Regions from separate parts of the Vibrio sp. 2033 genome, predicted to be linked through region 4. Evidence: predicted binding sites of a transcription regulator. Region 4 holds the regulator's gene; each other region holds the start of a gene.
The links. The regulator CRP, encoded in region 4, controls carbon source genes, mostly activating them, when cyclic AMP is high. The targets are predictions, from matches to a motif close to TGTGANNNNNNTCACA.

Region 1 (4,199 bases), on a different contig from region 4:
TATGGCCTCCCTGCTTATCAACCTCACCATGCTCTGACGGATGCGTTAGCAACAGCGGAGCTGTTTCAAGCACAACTGCAGTATCACTTTAATCGAAACATGCCAATATCTTCGGTTTGGCAATAGGCGTTATTTATGGTGAAAACAATAAAATGCAATGAGAGATAGGGGGCTTTAAGATTATGATGGCGGATTGAGTAACCGCTTATAAGAACAATGTTTTATGAACATGTGCTTGGTAGTGATGAAGACGTTTCATTACTCGAACTCCGACGAAAGTAATTTAAACTTGGTCACGTATTTTTAAGGAGATTATCCGTGAGCACCGATAATAACGGTGGCATTCAACGCCCCGATGGAAAAGTAAACGCAATAGATACTGACTATCAAATTGGTCAGGATAACGTTGCGCTAAAGGTAGGCCCATTTGGCCTTGATATTCATAACCGTGTTTTTGCAATTTCTGGCTTAGCAATCGTCATGTTTGTTGTGATAACACTATTATTCCGAGAACAGGTAGAGCCGTTTTTTGCAGACCTACGAGCGGGTTTGTTGCACAATTTAGACTGGTTTTTTCTCGCTTCAGGTAATATTTTTGTCATTGTCTGTGTCGGATTGATCTTCACACCATTAGGCCGTGTACGAATCGGTGGTACTGAAGCAACACCGGATTATTCGTATGCCGGATGGTTGGCAATGCTATTTGCTGCGGGTATGGGTATTGGTCTTGTATTCTTCGGTGTATCAGAACCGATGTCCCATTTTAGTTCTGCGATTGGTGGCGTGAGCGTTGAGAATGGTGTACGTACTGACTGGGCACCGCTAGGTGGTGCAGAGGGCGACGCAACTGCAGCTTCGGCATTAGGGATGGCTGCGACGATTTACCACTGGGCACTTCATCCGTGGTCAATATACGCGCTCTTGGCTCTTGGGCTGGCTATCTTTTCATTTAACAAAGGTTTGCCACTCACCATGCGCTCAATTTTTTACCCTTTGTTTGGTGAGCGTGTATGGGGTTGGACTGGTCATATTATCGATATTCTTGCAGTGGTAGCGACGGTTTTTGGTTTAGCAACATCGCTAGGCTACGGTGCATCTCAAGCCGCAACGGGTTTGAACTTCCTGTTTGATGTCCCAATGACCAATACCACGCAGGTTATATTGATTATTGGTATCACTGCGCTCGCTTTAATCTCTGTTGTGGCTGGACTCGATAAGGGCGTGAAAATCTTATCTGAAATCAATATGGGTCTTGCAGCGCTGCTATTGCTATTTGTTATTGTTGTTGGCCCGACGATTGCGATTTTCACTGGTTTCTTCGAGAACATCGTTTCCTATGTAGCTAATATCCCTGCCTTATCTATGCCATTTGGACGAGAGGATGTGAATTACTCTCAAGGCTGGACGGCGTTTTACTGGGCGTGGTGGATTTCTTGGTCACCATTTGTGGGTATGTTCATCGCACGTGTGTCTCGCGGTCGTTCGGTTCGTGAGTTTATTATTTGCGTTATTCTTATCCCATCTTCAGTTTGTGTGTTATGGATGACGGCTTTTGGCGGTAACGCAATTAGCCAATACGTTAATGATGGCTATGAGGCGGTGTTTAACGCAGAACTGCCTTTAAAACTTTTTGCCATGTTAGATGTTATGCCATTGGCTGAGATAACATCTTTTGTCGGCATTATCTTAGTCGTGGTGTTCTTCATTACCTCTTCTGACTCAGGATCACTGGTTATTGATACTATTGCTGCGGGCGGTAAGGTCGATGCACCAACGCCACAACGCGTGTTCTGGTGTACGTTTGAAGGTTTGGTTGCGATTGCATTGATGTTGGGTGGTGGTCTAGCTGCTGCTCAAGCAATGGCGGTGACGACTGGTTTACCATTTACTATTGTTTTGCTTGTTGCAACGGTATCTTTGATAAAAGGTTTGATGGATGAACCTCGTCCAAAGGCGGTTTCTAAGAAATCAAAATAACTAGTATCAGCAGTTAAATTATTGATAAAAGCGGTATGCGAAAGCATGCCGCTTTTTTTGGATTTCTATTTTTCTCTGAGAAATGAACAGCATGGAAATGGTCTTATTCTGGTTGTTTTTTGTACTGCGCATTTAGGTGACTATTTAATAAATTAGACCTCGAACTATTTTAACTTTTGGTTAATAGGTTTGTTTTTGTGATCCGTATCACAAAAATACCGATAAAAAGGCGGATTATTTGATTTTTAGCCGCGAGGGATGGCCATAATAAAAAGGAAATTTAATTAGACCTCAAAGGATATGTATTTTCACATGATCACATCAGCACCTTGGGTCCTTTATCCAGAGATTGGAGAAGACTCAAGTAAAAAATGGATTTTTCGTGAGCCTAAAATCTCTGATGGTGACGACATTTACAGCTTGATTGCAGACTGTCCTCCATTGGACATGAACTCATCTTATTGCAATTTCCTACAGTCTACGCATTTCAGCAAAACCAGTATTTTGGTTGAGCAAAAAGGCGAAATCGCAGGTTTCATTTCCGGTTATCAGAAACCAGACGAGCAAGACGTTTTATTTGTCTGGCAAGTTGCAGTCTCACCTCGCTTTAGAGGTCATGGTTTAGCATTCCGCATGTTGAAAGAACTTCTCACCCGAGAGGAATTAGGCGGTGTTAAATCGGTAGAAACTACCATCACGGAAGATAATAAAGCCTCTTGGGCACTGTTCAAAAAGTTAGATGCGATGAACGGCAACTCTGGCCAAGTAAGCACATTTTTGGATGAAGAAGCCCACTTTAAAGGCAAACACGATACAGAATATTTGTATCGCATTCCTCTCAAATAATCCTCAAACAATAGGAATTAAAAACGGTCTCATCATGGATATTTTCAAAAAGCAGGAATCCAACGTACGCTCATATTCAAACAATTTCCCGGTCGTTTTTCGTAAAGCGAAAGGCTGCTGGCTAGAAACAGAACAAGGTGAACGATACTTAGACTTCCTTGCTGGAGCGGGATCTCTAAATTACGGCCATAACAATCCAGTACTAAAACAAGCGTTGCTTGAGTACATTGAAATGGACGGTATTACTCACGGTTTGGATATGCACTCAGAAGCGAAAGCATCGTTTCTGGAAGCGTTGGATACTTACATCCTTAAACCAAGAAACTTGGATTACAAGGTTCAGTTTACGGGCCCAACAGGCACTAATGCTGTTGAGGCGGCATTGAAGCTGGCTAAAAAAGTAAAAGGCCGCGACAGCGTCGTTGCGTTTACTAACGGTTTCCATGGTTGTACTGCTGGCGCACTGGCTGCAACGGGTAACCAGCATCACAGACAAGGTAACGGTTCTAGCCTAAGTAACGTCACTCGTATTCCATTTGAAGGTTACGCTGGCGTAGATGGTCTCGCGCTGTTCGAAACCATGCTAAATGATAACTCTGCAGGTATGGATAAACCAGCCGCTGTACTTCTTGAAACTGTGCAGGGTGAAGGTGGTTTAAATGCTGCTTCAAACGAGTGGTTACAACGTTTGAGCAAAATCTGTAAAGCCAATGACATTCTTATGATTGTCGATGACATTCAAGCAGGTTGTGGACGTACCGGTACTTTCTTTAGTTTCGAGCCGTCTGGTATCCAACCGGATATCGTGACGCTATCGAAGTCGATCGGTGGTTACGGTTTGCCGATGGCTGTCGTATTACTTAAGCCTGAGCTTGACCAGTGGAAGCCAGGCGAGCATAACGGTACGTTCCGTGGCAATAATCACGCCTTTATTACTGCTGCAAAAGCACTAGAAATTTACTGGGCAAACGATGATTTTGAAACACACATCAAGCAGTGTTCAGACAAGGTAAGTGCTGTTATTGACCGTTGTGTTCGTCGCTTTCCACAAATGTTTGTGCAGAAAAAAGGCCGCGGCATGATGGTTGGTATTGAATGTATCAATGGTGACATGGCATCTGAAATTGCGAAAAACTGTTTCGAGAATGGAATGGTGATAGAGACAGCGGGTCCAGACGATGAAGTTGTGAAGTTCTTCTGTCCACTAACCATCAGCGAATCAGAGCTAGATCAAGGACTAAGCATCTTTGAAAATGCAGTAGAGACTATCGCTGCGAAACATTTCAAACAAGCATCTTAATAAGGATTTTAATTATGATCGTCAGAACTCTAGATGAATGCCGCAACAGCGAACGACGTGTCGTTTCAGATAACTG
Region 2 (4,199 bases), on a different contig from region 4:
TGAGCGATATGGAGATGTCGGTTGAGCAAGCGTCAAAAGCGAACAGCTCAATGGAAGAGATCCAGGCGCTAATCATCGAAATCAGCCAAATGAGTACGCACATTTCACAAGCAGCAGCAGAGCAAAGTGAAACATCAACAGACATTGCTCGCAGCATCGAAGATATCAACAGCATCGCCGATGAAAGTTTCCAAGCCATGTCGAGTATCGCGCAAACCAGTGAATCACTGACCCACTTGGCTCATCAGCAAAATGAATTGGTCCACCGATTTAAGTTATAAATACTTTATAATTAAGAGCATTAATTAGTGCAATCAACTGTATAAGGGCGACTTTTTGTTAAGTCGCCCTTGTTTTTTGTCGGCCATGTCTACATATGATTAATAAGGCCAGCTCATCCCCTTGCACAACTCTTTTCGAGCGGCCTCATAAAAAGGAAAATCTATGGCTGTTCATGTTGGTATTATCGATCAAGACCCAGTGAGATTGGTCACTCCTCTATTAGATAATCGTACGCTAAGCACACATATCGTCTTCATCGGAGACAAGAGCCAGTTAGATATATTTGACCGACTGAGTGCCGTTTTAGATCAACGAGAAATTACTTCTGAATTTTTTGAAATTCCATCCGCTGTTAATACATCTCTGATCAAACAAGCAATTCAAAAACTGGCAAAAGACCTCCATGAACGCGGCGAAGATGTAAAATTGAACGCGAGCTGTGGTCTTCGTCATCGCTTGTTGTCGGTGTACGAAGTTTTCCGTACCTATCGCTGGCCAATTTTTGTGGTTGAGCCTAGTAGCGATAAGCTTTGTTGGTTATACCCTGATGGCAAAGAAGATACCCAAGTCGAAGATCACATTACGATTGCAGATTACCTCACTATCTTTGGTGCACGCGGCGAGTTTCACCACGTTGATTTACCACCTCTTCTTGATAAAAAATTGTATGAACTTGGTGAACGATGGGCCTCAAATGCGCTTGAACTTGGGCCAGGTCTAGCAACACTTAACTACCTTGCAACCACATGCCGCAAAGAACAAAAGCTTGATGTCGAGCTCTCCGAAAAACAGCAGGGCTACCGTGAGCTCAACATGTTGCTTTCAGATTTAGTAGAAGCAGAAATCGCCACCTATGAGAATGGCGTTTTAACGTTTGCAGATGAAGATGCTCGACGCTTTTCAAACGGTGAGTGGTTAGAAACTTTGGTTCACAGCACCGTGAAGCAAATCCAAGACACCATGCCAACGATCCAAGATCGATCGTTAAATGTTCAGGTTTATCGCAAACTTGGTGAAAGTGAAGTACGCAATGAGTTAGATGTCGCAACAGTTGTAAACAATAAGCTGCACATCATCGAGTGCAAAACCAAAGGCATGAGAGATGACGGCGACGATACTTTATATAAGTTAGAATCGCTTCGCGATCTATTAGGTGGCTTACAAGCGCGCGCAATGTTGGTGAGCTTCCGTCCTCTTCGTCACAATGACATTACTCGTGCTGAAGACTTAGGGCTAGCCCTGATTGGCCCTGATGAGCTTAAAGATTTAAGAACGCACTTAACGGCTTGGTTTAAAGACGCGGGCGGTTCAGACGAGATATAGTGCCATTAAGAAAAGCTAAAATTCACAACGATAAAAAGCAGCATTAATGCTGCTTTTTTTATACCTAAATTTTAGCTGTACGCATTTCTATAACTAGAAAAAAACCAGAGGTTAGCCTCTGGTTTTTTCTGTTTGTTTAAATGCCAACTATAGGGGCTTAAAGCATTTTACGCGCTGCTTCTACAACCACTTTAATTGAACGCGCTTCCGTTTCTTTCAGAGTTGAATGATCTGGAATCTCTTTTTGTGTACGGTTGATGATAACACCTGCCACACAACCCGCTTTTAAACCAGAGCTCGCACACATTGTTAGCAGTGTTGCAGACTCCATCTCGAAGTTAAGTACGCCCATGTCTTGCCATTCTTGCATAGAGCCTTGGAAACGCTTAACAACACGACCAGAGAACGTATCGTAACGTTCTTGACCAGGGTAGAACGTGTCGCTTGATGCAGTCACACCCATGTGAACTGTAGCGCCAGACTCTTCTACCGCTGCTTTCATTGCGGTTGCTACTTCAAAGTCAGCAACTGCTGGGAATTCCATAGGAGCAAAGTGTAGGCTCGCACCGTCAAGACGAACTGACCCCGTCGTTACGATCATGTCACCCACGTTTACATGCGGTTGAATTGCACCCGTTGTACCAACACGTAGGAAAGTACGAACACCAAGCTGTGCCAATTCCTCAACTGCGATAGAGGTAGAAGGACCACCAATACCTGTAGAACAAACCACAACAGGTTTACCGTCTAGCTCTGCACGGTATAGCGTGTATTCACGATGGCTTGCTAGAAATACTGGATTTTCCATTTGTTCTGCGATTTTTTGAACACGCGCTGGGTCACCAGGAATGATCGCTAGAGTCGCACCATTAAGATCAGCTTCAGTAACACCTAAATGGAATACAGCTTGAGACATAAGTCGCTCCTTATTGTGGCTTATTTTATGAACAATAAGCTCATTAATCAGTTATTGGGTACAGATGCACTGTAGCGAACCTTTCACCAACATAGAGTGATCACAATCACAATGACAAAATGTAATGAAAATGAAATTTCAAACAAAACTGGTATTGATCACACTTTAAGGGGCGTTAAATCATTTTGTTGCATAGCAATGCGTGATTTCAAGGACGAGAAAAACGTCTGATCGCATCAGGTGAATACGGTTAAAAAAAGCCCGATACACGAATGCCTCGGGCTATTAATGAGTGGGATCATTGGTTAGGTCAGTTATTTGATCTGTTTGGACTCAAAACGAAGTAATCTCAACGCATTCAATGTCACCAGTGCTGTTGCACCACTGTCAGCTAATACTGCAACCCACAACCCAGTAACCCCAAGTAAACTTGTCACTAAGAATACACCTTTCAAACCTAGCGCTAACGCGACATTCTGACGAATGTTACTTAGCGTCGCACGCGACAGTTCTATCATGGCAGGTAGCTCAATCAACCGGTTGTGTGTTAACGCCGCATCAGCAGTCTCGAGCGCAACATCCGTACCGCCTCCCATCGCAATACCAATGCTCGAAGCTTTCATGGCTGGAGCATCATTGATACCGTCTCCCACCATCGCAACGGTATGTTGTTGTGATAGTTTCTCGACGTAATGCACCTTGTCTGCAGGTAACAAACTCGCTTTATAATCCAAGCCTATTCTATTTGCCATTGCTTCTGCACTTCTCGGGTTGTCACCCGTTAGCATCACCGACGTGACCCCAAGTTCCTTCAACATTGCGATGGCTTGCTGGGCATCTGAGCGCAATGTATCTTGCCATGCGATCACGCCAATGACCTCGTCATCGTAACGAACAATGACAACCGTTTTACCTTGTTGTTCCAACGTAACCACTTGCTCTTTGGCTTCTTGAGAAAGTGGAAAGTCTGCCTTTGAAGGCGTGACCACTTGGACCATTTTTCCATCGACGTAACCAGTGACACCAGAGCCTACTTGCGCGGTTTTATCCAACGCTTCAGGAATAGTAAGCCCCTTCTCTTGCACTTTGGTAACTAAAGAAACCGCTAGAGGATGACTTGAACCAACCTCGATTGACGCAGTTAGGCTAAGTAACTTGTCTTCATCCATATCAAAAGCAAAGACGTCGGTCACTTCTGGTTTACCTTGCGTCAGTGTCCCAGTTTTATCAAATGCGACAGACTCAACCTTGCCAAGCAACTCAAGCGCCGCTCCACCTTTGATCAATGCGCCCCGCTTAGCCGCTGCCGCCAAGCCAGAAGTGATCGCCGCAGGCGTTGAAATGACTAATGCACATGGACAAGCAATCAACAGCAGGGCGAGTCCTCGATAGATCCACGTTTCCCACGGTTGGGCAAATAGTAATGGCGGCGTAACGATAACCATCAGAGACACCAACATCATTAGTGGCGTATACCAACGGCTAAATTTATCAAGAAAGCGTTCTAATGGTGCCTTACGGGATTCTGCTTCTTCAATCAAATGAAGAATTCGATCTATCGCATTCTCGCCCTGACGGGAAGTCACCTGTAAACGAACCACTTTATCGACAACCACAGCCCCGGCCATCACTTTGCCACCGGTTTGATGTTCAACGGGAACAGATTCTCCCGTTAACG
Region 3 (4,199 bases), on a different contig from region 4:
TCCCTTACAACGATTGTCTGGTAAACCTACTTGATACGCCTGGACACGAAGACTTCTCGGAAGATACTTACCGTACTCTAACGGCAGTTGACTCATGTCTGATGGTTATCGATGCAGCGAAAGGTGTTGAGGACCGTACTCGTAAACTAATGGAAGTTACACGTCTACGTGACACGCCAATCGTAACCTTCATGAACAAACTTGACCGTGACGTTCGTGATCCAATGGAAGTATTGGATGAAGTAGAAAACGAATTGGGCATGATGTGTGCGCCAATCACATGGCCAATCGGCTGTGGTAAAGAGTTTAAAGGTGTTTACCACATTCACCGTGATGAAACGATTTTATACGAATCAGGTCACGGTCATGAGATTCAAGAAGTTCGAATCATCAAAGGTCTCGATAACCCAGAGCTTGATGAAAAAGTTGGTGCAGGCCTTGCGGAAAGTGTTCGAGAAGAGCTTGAGCTTGTCATGGGTGCTTGCCCTGAGTTTGATTTGGAAATGTTCTTAACAGGTGACCTGACGCCAGTTTACTTCGGTACTGCATTAGGTAACTTTGGTGTGGATCATATGCTAGACGGTCTAACTGAATGGGCTCCAGCGCCGAAAACTCGTCAAGCGGTTGAACGTGAAGTTGAAGCGACCGAAGAGAAGTTCTCTGGTTTCGTATTTAAGATCCAAGCGAATATGGACCCAAAACACCGCGACCGTATCGCATTCATGCGTATTGTATCGGGCACTTACACGCAAGGTATGAAGATGAACCACGTTCGTCTTGGCAAGCAAGTGAGTATCTCTGATGCAGTAACCTTTATGGCTGGTGACCGTGCACGTGCAGAACACGCTTACGCCGGTGACATCATTGGTCTACACAACCACGGCACTATTCAGATTGGTGATACCTTTACGCAAGGTGAATCACTGAAGTTCTCTGGTATTCCAAACTTCGCTCCGGAACTATTCCGTCGTATTCGCCTGAAAGATCCATTAAAGCAGAAGCAGCTTCTCAAAGGTTTGGTTCAGCTATCAGAAGAAGGTGCGGTACAGGTATTCCGTCCTCTACAGAACAACGATCTGATCGTTGGTGCCGTTGGTGTACTTCAGTTCGATGTTGTTGTGGCTCGTTTGAAATCTGAGTATAACGTTGAAGCGATTTATGAAGGCATTAACGTTGCAACTGCTCGTTGGGTTGAGTGTGGTGATGCGAAGAAACTGGATGAGTTCCAACGCAAGAATCAAGCGAACTTAGCATTGGATGGTGGTGATAACCTAACGTATATCGCTCCAACAATGGTTAACTTAAACTTGGCGAAAGAGCGTTTCCCTGACGTTGATTTCCGTGCGACGCGTGAGCACTAATTTGCGCGGTTAGGGTAAGCCTTAACGCAAACTAGATTTTAAAACGCCCTTGGCTATAAACTTAGCCAAGGGCGTTTTTATATAAGGATAAGATATGAATTGGTTTAAACGTGGGCTAAAGCGTTACGACAACTGGTGTAAAGAGATGGGGTTAACTCCCGATCAGAAACGCAGTTGTGTCCCATATCGAAAAGACCCAGCCCATCAAACTGAAGAGAAGAGTGAAGCCCAACCATCCTCTGATTTTCTGCCCGCAGATACAGATAAAAAGCGTCAAGATGAAGCTCTTTGATACGCACTGCCACTTTGATTTTGATGTGTTTCAAGATGACTTTGCACATCAACTTGAGCTTGCTCAAACGCAAGGCGTCGCAAGAATTTTGATTCCTTCCGTCGGTCCGCAAAACTGGGCTCGTATTCAAACTTTGGCAGAGCAACATGCCAATTTGTATTATGCGCTCGGCTTTCATCCGTATTTTCTTGAAGATAACGTTGAGCAGCACCTTACAGAGCTAGAAGGCTATCTAAATCAAAAAGGGCAGCAGTGCGTGGCAATAGGAGAGTGTGGTTTAGATTTTGCCATTGATGTTGATCCACAGTTGCAAGAAAAGATACTTGAAGTTCAATTTGAGCTGGCTAGACGCTTCGAACTCCCAGTTATTTTACATAGCCGAAAAGCGCACAATCGCCTCATTCAAATGGTGAAAGCGGCGAATCTCCCTAGAGGTGGTGTGCTACACGCTTTTTCTGGGAGTTATCAGCAAGCCATGGAGTGGGTCAAATTAGGTTTTTTTATCGGTGTAGGAGGAACGATTACCTACCCAAGAGCCAAGAAAACACGCGACGCAATTCAAAAATTACCACTCGAAAACCTAGTAATCGAAACAGACGCACCAGATATGCCTATACTTGGATATCAAGGGGAGTCAAATCACCCAGCCAAACTCATTCACGTCTTTAATGAGCTCGTAGAGTTGCATAACGGCCGAAAGCAATCGATTGCCTCTCAGCTGTGGAAAAATAGCAATTTTGCTTTCTCGATATGTGAATAAAATCTAAAGATGTGGTTTGAAATCGAAAACGTTTTCCTGCTTATTGTGAATTAACTCACAAAGCTGGTTGAATCAATCATGAATCTTATAGGAAAGTGTGAGGCTGGCATTACTTTAATTGATTCTGCATGAGTATAATTGCCCCCGCTTTATAGCTCCATTTTGTAACACGCCAATAAATAACTTATAAGGAAGTCATAAACTATGAGCCTGTTTATGAGCCTAATCGGTATGGTAGTGCTTCTTGCGATTGCAGTGGCATTTTCTAACAACCGAAAAGCTATCAACTTTAGAACTGTGGGTGGCGCATTCGCTATCCAATTCGCATTAGGTGCATTTGTTCTGTATGTACCTTGGGGCCGTGATCTACTAAACGGTTTCTCTTCAGGTGTTTCTAACGTTATCAACTACGGTAACGATGGTTCATCATTCCTGTTCGGTGGTCTTGTTTCTGACAAGATGTTCGAAGTATTCGGCGGCGGCGGTTTCATCTTCGCATTCCGTGTTCTTCCTACACTGATCTTCTTCTCTGCACTGATTTCAGTTCTTTACTACATTGGCGTTATGCAATGGGTTATCAAGATTCTTGGTGGCGCACTACAAAAAGCGCTAGGCACTTCGCGTGCGGAATCAATGTCAGCGGCAGCTAACATCTTCGTAGGTCAAACTGAGGCACCTCTAGTTGTTCGTCCATTCGTTCCAAAAATGACTCAATCAGAGCTATTCGCGGTAATGTGTGGTGGTCTAGCTTCTGTTGCTGGTGGTGTACTAGCTGGTTACGCATCTATGGGTGTTCCACTAGAGTACCTAGTTGCGGCATCATTCATGGCAGCACCAGGTGGTCTACTGTTCGCTAAAATTCTTCACCCTGAGACTGACCAGCCTCACGAAAGTATCGAAGAAGCGATGGACGGCGGTGACGACAAACCAGTTAACGTAATCGACGCAGCTGCGGGCGGTGCGGCTTCTGGTCTACAACTTGCGCTTAACGTAGGTGCAATGCTAATCGCATTCGTTGGTCTAATCGCGCTAATCAACGGTATGCTAGGTGGCATCGGTGGTTGGTTCGGCATGCCAGAACTAACACTAGAGCTAATCCTAGGTTACGCGTTCTCTCCACTAGCATTCCTAATCGGTGTTCCATGGGCAGAAGCTGTAACAGCTGGTTCATTCATCGGTCAGAAAATCGTAGTGAACGAATTCGTTGCTTACTTGAACTTCACACCATACCTAGGTGAAAACGCTCAAGTAATCGCGGCAACTGGTGAAGTAATGTCTGAGAAGACAACAGCTATCATCTCATTCGCACTATGTGGTTTCGCGAACCTTTCTTCTATCGCGATTCTACTTGGTGGTCTAGGTAGCCTTGCACCAAACCGTCGTAGTGACATCGCTCGCATGGGTGTTAAAGCAGTTCTTGCAGGTACGTTGTCTAACCTTATGGCAGCGACAATTGCAGGCTTCTGCTTAAGCCTTGCAGCACTATAATTAGAATCGGTTCTTAATATATAGACGCCGTTTTACATCATGCCCTGTAGCAAGAGATTGCTGCGGGGCATTTTTCGTTTTTCGGGCTCCAAAATTTCATCGGGTGTTTGCCTTAGTCGAGGTATTACGCAGTCAATGGAATAGGGGCTAGGAAATTTTGAGATACAAACCGTTTGCGCTCTATTTGGTGCTACAGTTTTGCGGTGAAACTCTATAATGTATTAATCACAGGATAGTGGTTAAGCTTGATTCTTAATCACGTAATGAATATTACATAATCGATGGGCAAATGAATTGC
Region 4 (4,199 bases):
TGCAGAACCTGCGCCATTTATGGGACCGCAAATTTCGGTCGCGGCAGCCAAGTTTATTCTTGATGCACAAGCTAATCTACAGTCTCTTGGCGGTGAAAGCTTGATTGAAGCGAAAGCAGGAGAGGCGGCGTTTGTTTCTCCTGGTATCATTGATGTAACGAACATTGCTGAGTTACCAGATGAAGAATACTTCGGCCCACTTCTGCAAGTGGTGCGCTACGAAGGATTAGACAAAGCCGTGGCGCTAGCAAACGATACGCGCTTTGGCTTATCTGCTGGTTTGGTTTCAACCGACGACCAAGAATGGGAATACTTCGTTGACCACATTCGTGCAGGAATCGTGAACCGTAACCGCCAGCTTACTGGTGCAAGCGGTGATGCGCCATTTGGTGGTCCGGGGGCGTCGGGTAACTTGCGCCCAAGCGCTTACTACGCAGCAGATTACTGTGCGTACCCAATGGCATCAATGGAAGGTCAAGAAACTGTCTTGCCTGCAACATTGAGTCCAGGTGTAGTGCTATAAGTTTTAATAATAGAGTCGCAACTATGCATTGCGGCTCACCTTGCCGGCGCATCATTTAGGTATGGGTTGTAGTGATCGTTGGCAGAACACGAAAAGTGAGCAAAGACTCGGAAAAGCGTGTTGACTGACTGGCATTTACCGTCACAGGTTGATGGTTGCTCGTTCATTATTCTGGACAACTTTTGTTGTGAACGAGCAGCCAACTTCCGCTTACCTTTAAACTCTACATCTCGTAACAAGGAGTCGTTATGACGCCCGATGTGTTATTTGAATCGCTATGGCAAGATTACATTCAACGTCTTTGCCCTTCGGCGGCTAAAGTGCATCAGCTGCTTCAAGAAGATGAGCCTCTGATTAATGATCATATAGCTTTACGTACCTTCAATATCGCGCCTCTTGGTATTGAAACTCTAGCTAAGCCATTTGTAGCTATCGGTTACAAGGCGTGTGGTGATTACGTTTTCGAAAGCAAAAAGCTGGTTGCTAAGCACTATGAGCACCCAGATCCGAAGCAACCTAAAGTATTTATTAGTGAGCTAAAAGTTGAAGAGTGCTCTCCTGAGCTACAAGAGATTGTGAAAAATTTGATGGCACAAGTCGATGTTGACAAGCTGAACGATAGCGCATTCTTACATGGTGGACGCTTGTGGGATTTAAGCTTTGCTGATTACCAAACGTTGGCTAAAGAAAGTGAGTACGCATCTTGGCTTGCGGCGCATGGTTACGGAGCAAACCACTTCACGGTGAGCGTTAACCAGCTCAATGAATATGAAGAAGTGAAGCAGGTAAACGATCATCTGCGTACCGCTGGGTTTACCATTAATGAAAATGGTGGTGAAGTGAAGGGCACTCCTGAGGTGTTGCTAGAGCAGTCATCGACCATGGCAGATAAAGTAGCGGTTCGTTTTAGCGAAGGCACTGAAATTATCCCTGGCGGGTTTTATGAATTTGCTAAGCGCTATCCGATGGAAAATGGTGATTTGTACCCAGGTTTCGTGGCCGCTTCAGCTGACAAAATCTTTGAAAGTACGAATGGCTAAGTTTTAGGGTTAACCTGTTAAGCTTACTCATTAGTGTTCGCTGCACCCTATCTCATTTGGTCATGAGCAAATAAAAAGCCACCAATGTTGCCATTGGTGGCTTTTATAATTTTGTTCGTGTCACTCTAGTTTGAGATTAACGAGTACCGTAAACCACGATGGTTTTACCGTGAGCAGAGATTAGGTTCTGCTCTTCTAGCATCTTCAAGATACGACCTACTGTCTCACGAGAACAGCCAACAATTTGACCGATTTCTTGACGAGTGATCTTGATTTGCATGCCGTCTGGGTGAGTCATTGCGTCTGGTTGTTTTGCAAGGTTCAGAAGCGTCTGAGCGATACGACCAGTTACGTCTAGGAACGCCAGGTCACCCACTTTTTGGCTAGTTACTTGAAGACGACGAGCCATCTGCGCAGAAAGACGCATTAGGATGTCTGGGTTTACTTGGATAAGCTGACGGAACTTCTTGAAAGAAATTTCAGCAACTTCACAAGGAGATTTAGCACGAACCCAAGCTGTGCGCTCTTGGTCTTCCTCGAATAGACCAAGTTCACCAATAAAGTCTCCTTGGTTTAGGTAAGAAAGGATCATCTCCTTACCTTCTTCGTCTTTGATAAGAACCGCAACAGAACCTTTAACGATGTAGTACAAAGTTTCTGCCTTTTCGCCCGCGTGAATTAGCGTGCTCTTTGAAGGGTACTTATGAATATGACAGTGTGAAAGAAACCACTCTAATGTTGGGTCGGTTTGAGGTTTACCTAGAACCATAATATCTCACTTCCTCTGCAGGGTACGCTTGCGCTATCCATATTTTAGCTAAGCCTGAATTAGGCCTACTAGAATAAGAGCACTTTTTATATGCTGCAAGCTCTCTTGTGTTTCGGTAAGAAATAGTATCCTTTTTCGAAAACGATTTCTTGATTTTAATCGTGCCATGATTGAGATTTTGTAAGCAAAACTGTGCACATGATCACGGTATGAAAAGTAAACATCTTCGCAGGCAGGTTTTTAGCCAATTTTCCCTGTTTCGATGAGCTGTTGTAGGATAGGCCGAACTATGAGCTCCATTGCAAAGCTCATCTTACCGCCGGGTACGACAATCGTGTTGTGGCGTGACATGAATGAGCCATCAATCATGGCCAGCAGATATGGGAAGTCGACATTCTTGATACCGCGTAGGCGAATCACCACAAAACTCTCATCCAAACTAGGGATGCCTTTTGCATTAAGTGGGTTGGAAGTATCAACGGTCGGTACGCGCTGGAAGTTGATGTGAGTACGAGAAAACTGCGGAGTGATATAGTTGAGGTAATCGTCCATGGATCGCACGATTGAGTCCATCACCGCTTCACGCGAATGGCCGCGATCGCGAGTGTCACGTACGAATTTTTGGATCCACTCTAAGTTCACAATCGGCACCATGCCAATTAAGAAATCCACATGTTGAGCAACATTAACATCGCCATCGACCACGCCACCATGTAACCCTTCATAAAACAGCACGTCGCTGTTTTCGGGTAAGTCTTGCCACGGTGTAAACGTGCCTGGCATTTGATTGTAGGGAACCGCTTCGTCAAACGTGTGCAGATAACGGCGCACGCTGCCAGTACCGTCATGCCCGAACTTACGGAAAAACTCTTCTAATCCCGGGAAGTCATTAGCTTGTGGGCCAAAGTAGCTAATGTGTCGACCTTGCTCGCGGGCTTTGCGAATTTCGATGTCCATTTCTGGGCGAGTAAAGCGATGGAAGCTATCGCCTTCAACCCATGCGGGTTTAACGTTCATCATATTGAACATTTTACGGAAGGCTTCAGATGTAGTGGTCGTGCCGGCACCGGACGAACCAGTAACCGCAATAATTGGGTGTTTAGCTGACATGACAAACCTTGTCGAAAATTACTTACCTGTAATGTGCAGTAGAGTTACTACTGCACGGTCGATATCCCACTATAGCACGTAACAATACCTTGTCATCGAGTGGGATACGGTAAAATGTGAAGGGTCTAAAATTTTGTTTTATGCTGAATATCGACGGTTTCGTGTAGCTCAGAGAACACGATAACCGCTTCACCTTTTTCCAATTGAGCTTTAACTTGATCAATTTTGTCTTGCAAAGAAACCTCGACGGTTCCGTAATCCGTTCCTTCGCGTAAGACGAATTCACGAATTAAGTTTTCCAATGTTTCCGGCGCAATGTCTTGCCATGGAATGATCATAAATACCTCTAACTTTTATGATGAGCGGCTAGTTTACTGCGTTCGTTGCTTGGATACAGCAGAAAGGTAATCTGCGGCGATACTTTCGTAATACGCGGGCAGCGCTTCCTCCAACCAAAACTTAGGTTTTAACGCCGTTCCTGTTAGGAAGCCAACATGGCCACCGTGTTCAAAGAGACGGTAATCAATGTTATCTGGCAGAACAAACTTCGGGATCACATCGTCGGTCATGAACGGATCGTCTTTGGCATGGATGATCAGTGTGGGTAGCGTGATTTGCTGTAGTTTACTTAAGCCAGAGCATTGGTCGTAATAATCTTGTGCGTCTTTGAAGCCATGCAATGGTGCCGTAATCAAATCATCGAATTCATACAATCGTGTGACACGTTTTATTGAGTTGTAGGACAGCGCAAGCTCGC

Region 1: the regulator CRP is predicted to act here: its motif matches at 2,174-2,189, upstream of ectA (diaminobutyrate acetyltransferase).
Region 2: the regulator CRP is predicted to act here: its motif matches at 2,617-2,632, upstream of udp (uridine phosphorylase).
Region 3: the regulator CRP is predicted to act here: its motif matches at 2,458-2,473, upstream of R7P74_RS14540 (NupC/NupG family nucleoside CNT transporter).

Annotation. Positions count from the first base shown of each region.
Region 1 is NZ_JAWOVC010000001.1:235,910-240,108, reverse strand. It holds gene R7P74_RS01005 (3'-5' exonuclease) at 1-126, shown strand, start outside; gene R7P74_RS01000 (BCCT family transporter) at 319-1,977, shown strand; gene ectA (diaminobutyrate acetyltransferase) at 2,290-2,823, shown strand; gene ectB (diaminobutyrate--2-oxoglutarate transaminase) at 2,858-4,123, shown strand; gene R7P74_RS00985 (ectoine synthase) at 4,138-4,199, shown strand, end outside.
Region 2 is NZ_JAWOVC010000001.1:728,603-732,801, forward strand. It holds gene R7P74_RS03240 (methyl-accepting chemotaxis protein) at 1-281, shown strand, start outside; gene R7P74_RS03245 (DUF1887 family protein) at 445-1,605, shown strand; gene udp (uridine phosphorylase) at 1,763-2,521, opposite strand; gene R7P74_RS03255 (zinc/cadmium/mercury/lead-transporting ATPase) at 2,836-4,199, opposite strand, start outside.
Region 3 is NZ_JAWOVC010000010.1:124,713-128,911, forward strand. It holds gene prfC (peptide chain release factor 3) at 1-1,361, shown strand, start outside; gene R7P74_RS14530 (DUF5363 family protein) at 1,456-1,653, shown strand; gene R7P74_RS14535 (TatD family hydrolase) at 1,640-2,413, shown strand; gene R7P74_RS14540 (NupC/NupG family nucleoside CNT transporter) at 2,618-3,901, shown strand.
Region 4 is NZ_JAWOVC010000025.1:15,278-19,476, reverse strand. It holds gene astD (succinylglutamate-semialdehyde dehydrogenase) at 1-523, shown strand, start outside; gene R7P74_RS21770 (DUF1338 domain-containing protein) at 772-1,563, shown strand; gene crp (cAMP-activated global transcriptional regulator CRP) at 1,700-2,332, opposite strand; gene R7P74_RS21760 (phosphoribulokinase) at 2,573-3,442, opposite strand; gene R7P74_RS21755 (YheU family protein) at 3,568-3,780, opposite strand; gene R7P74_RS21750 (hydrolase) at 3,814-4,199, opposite strand, start outside.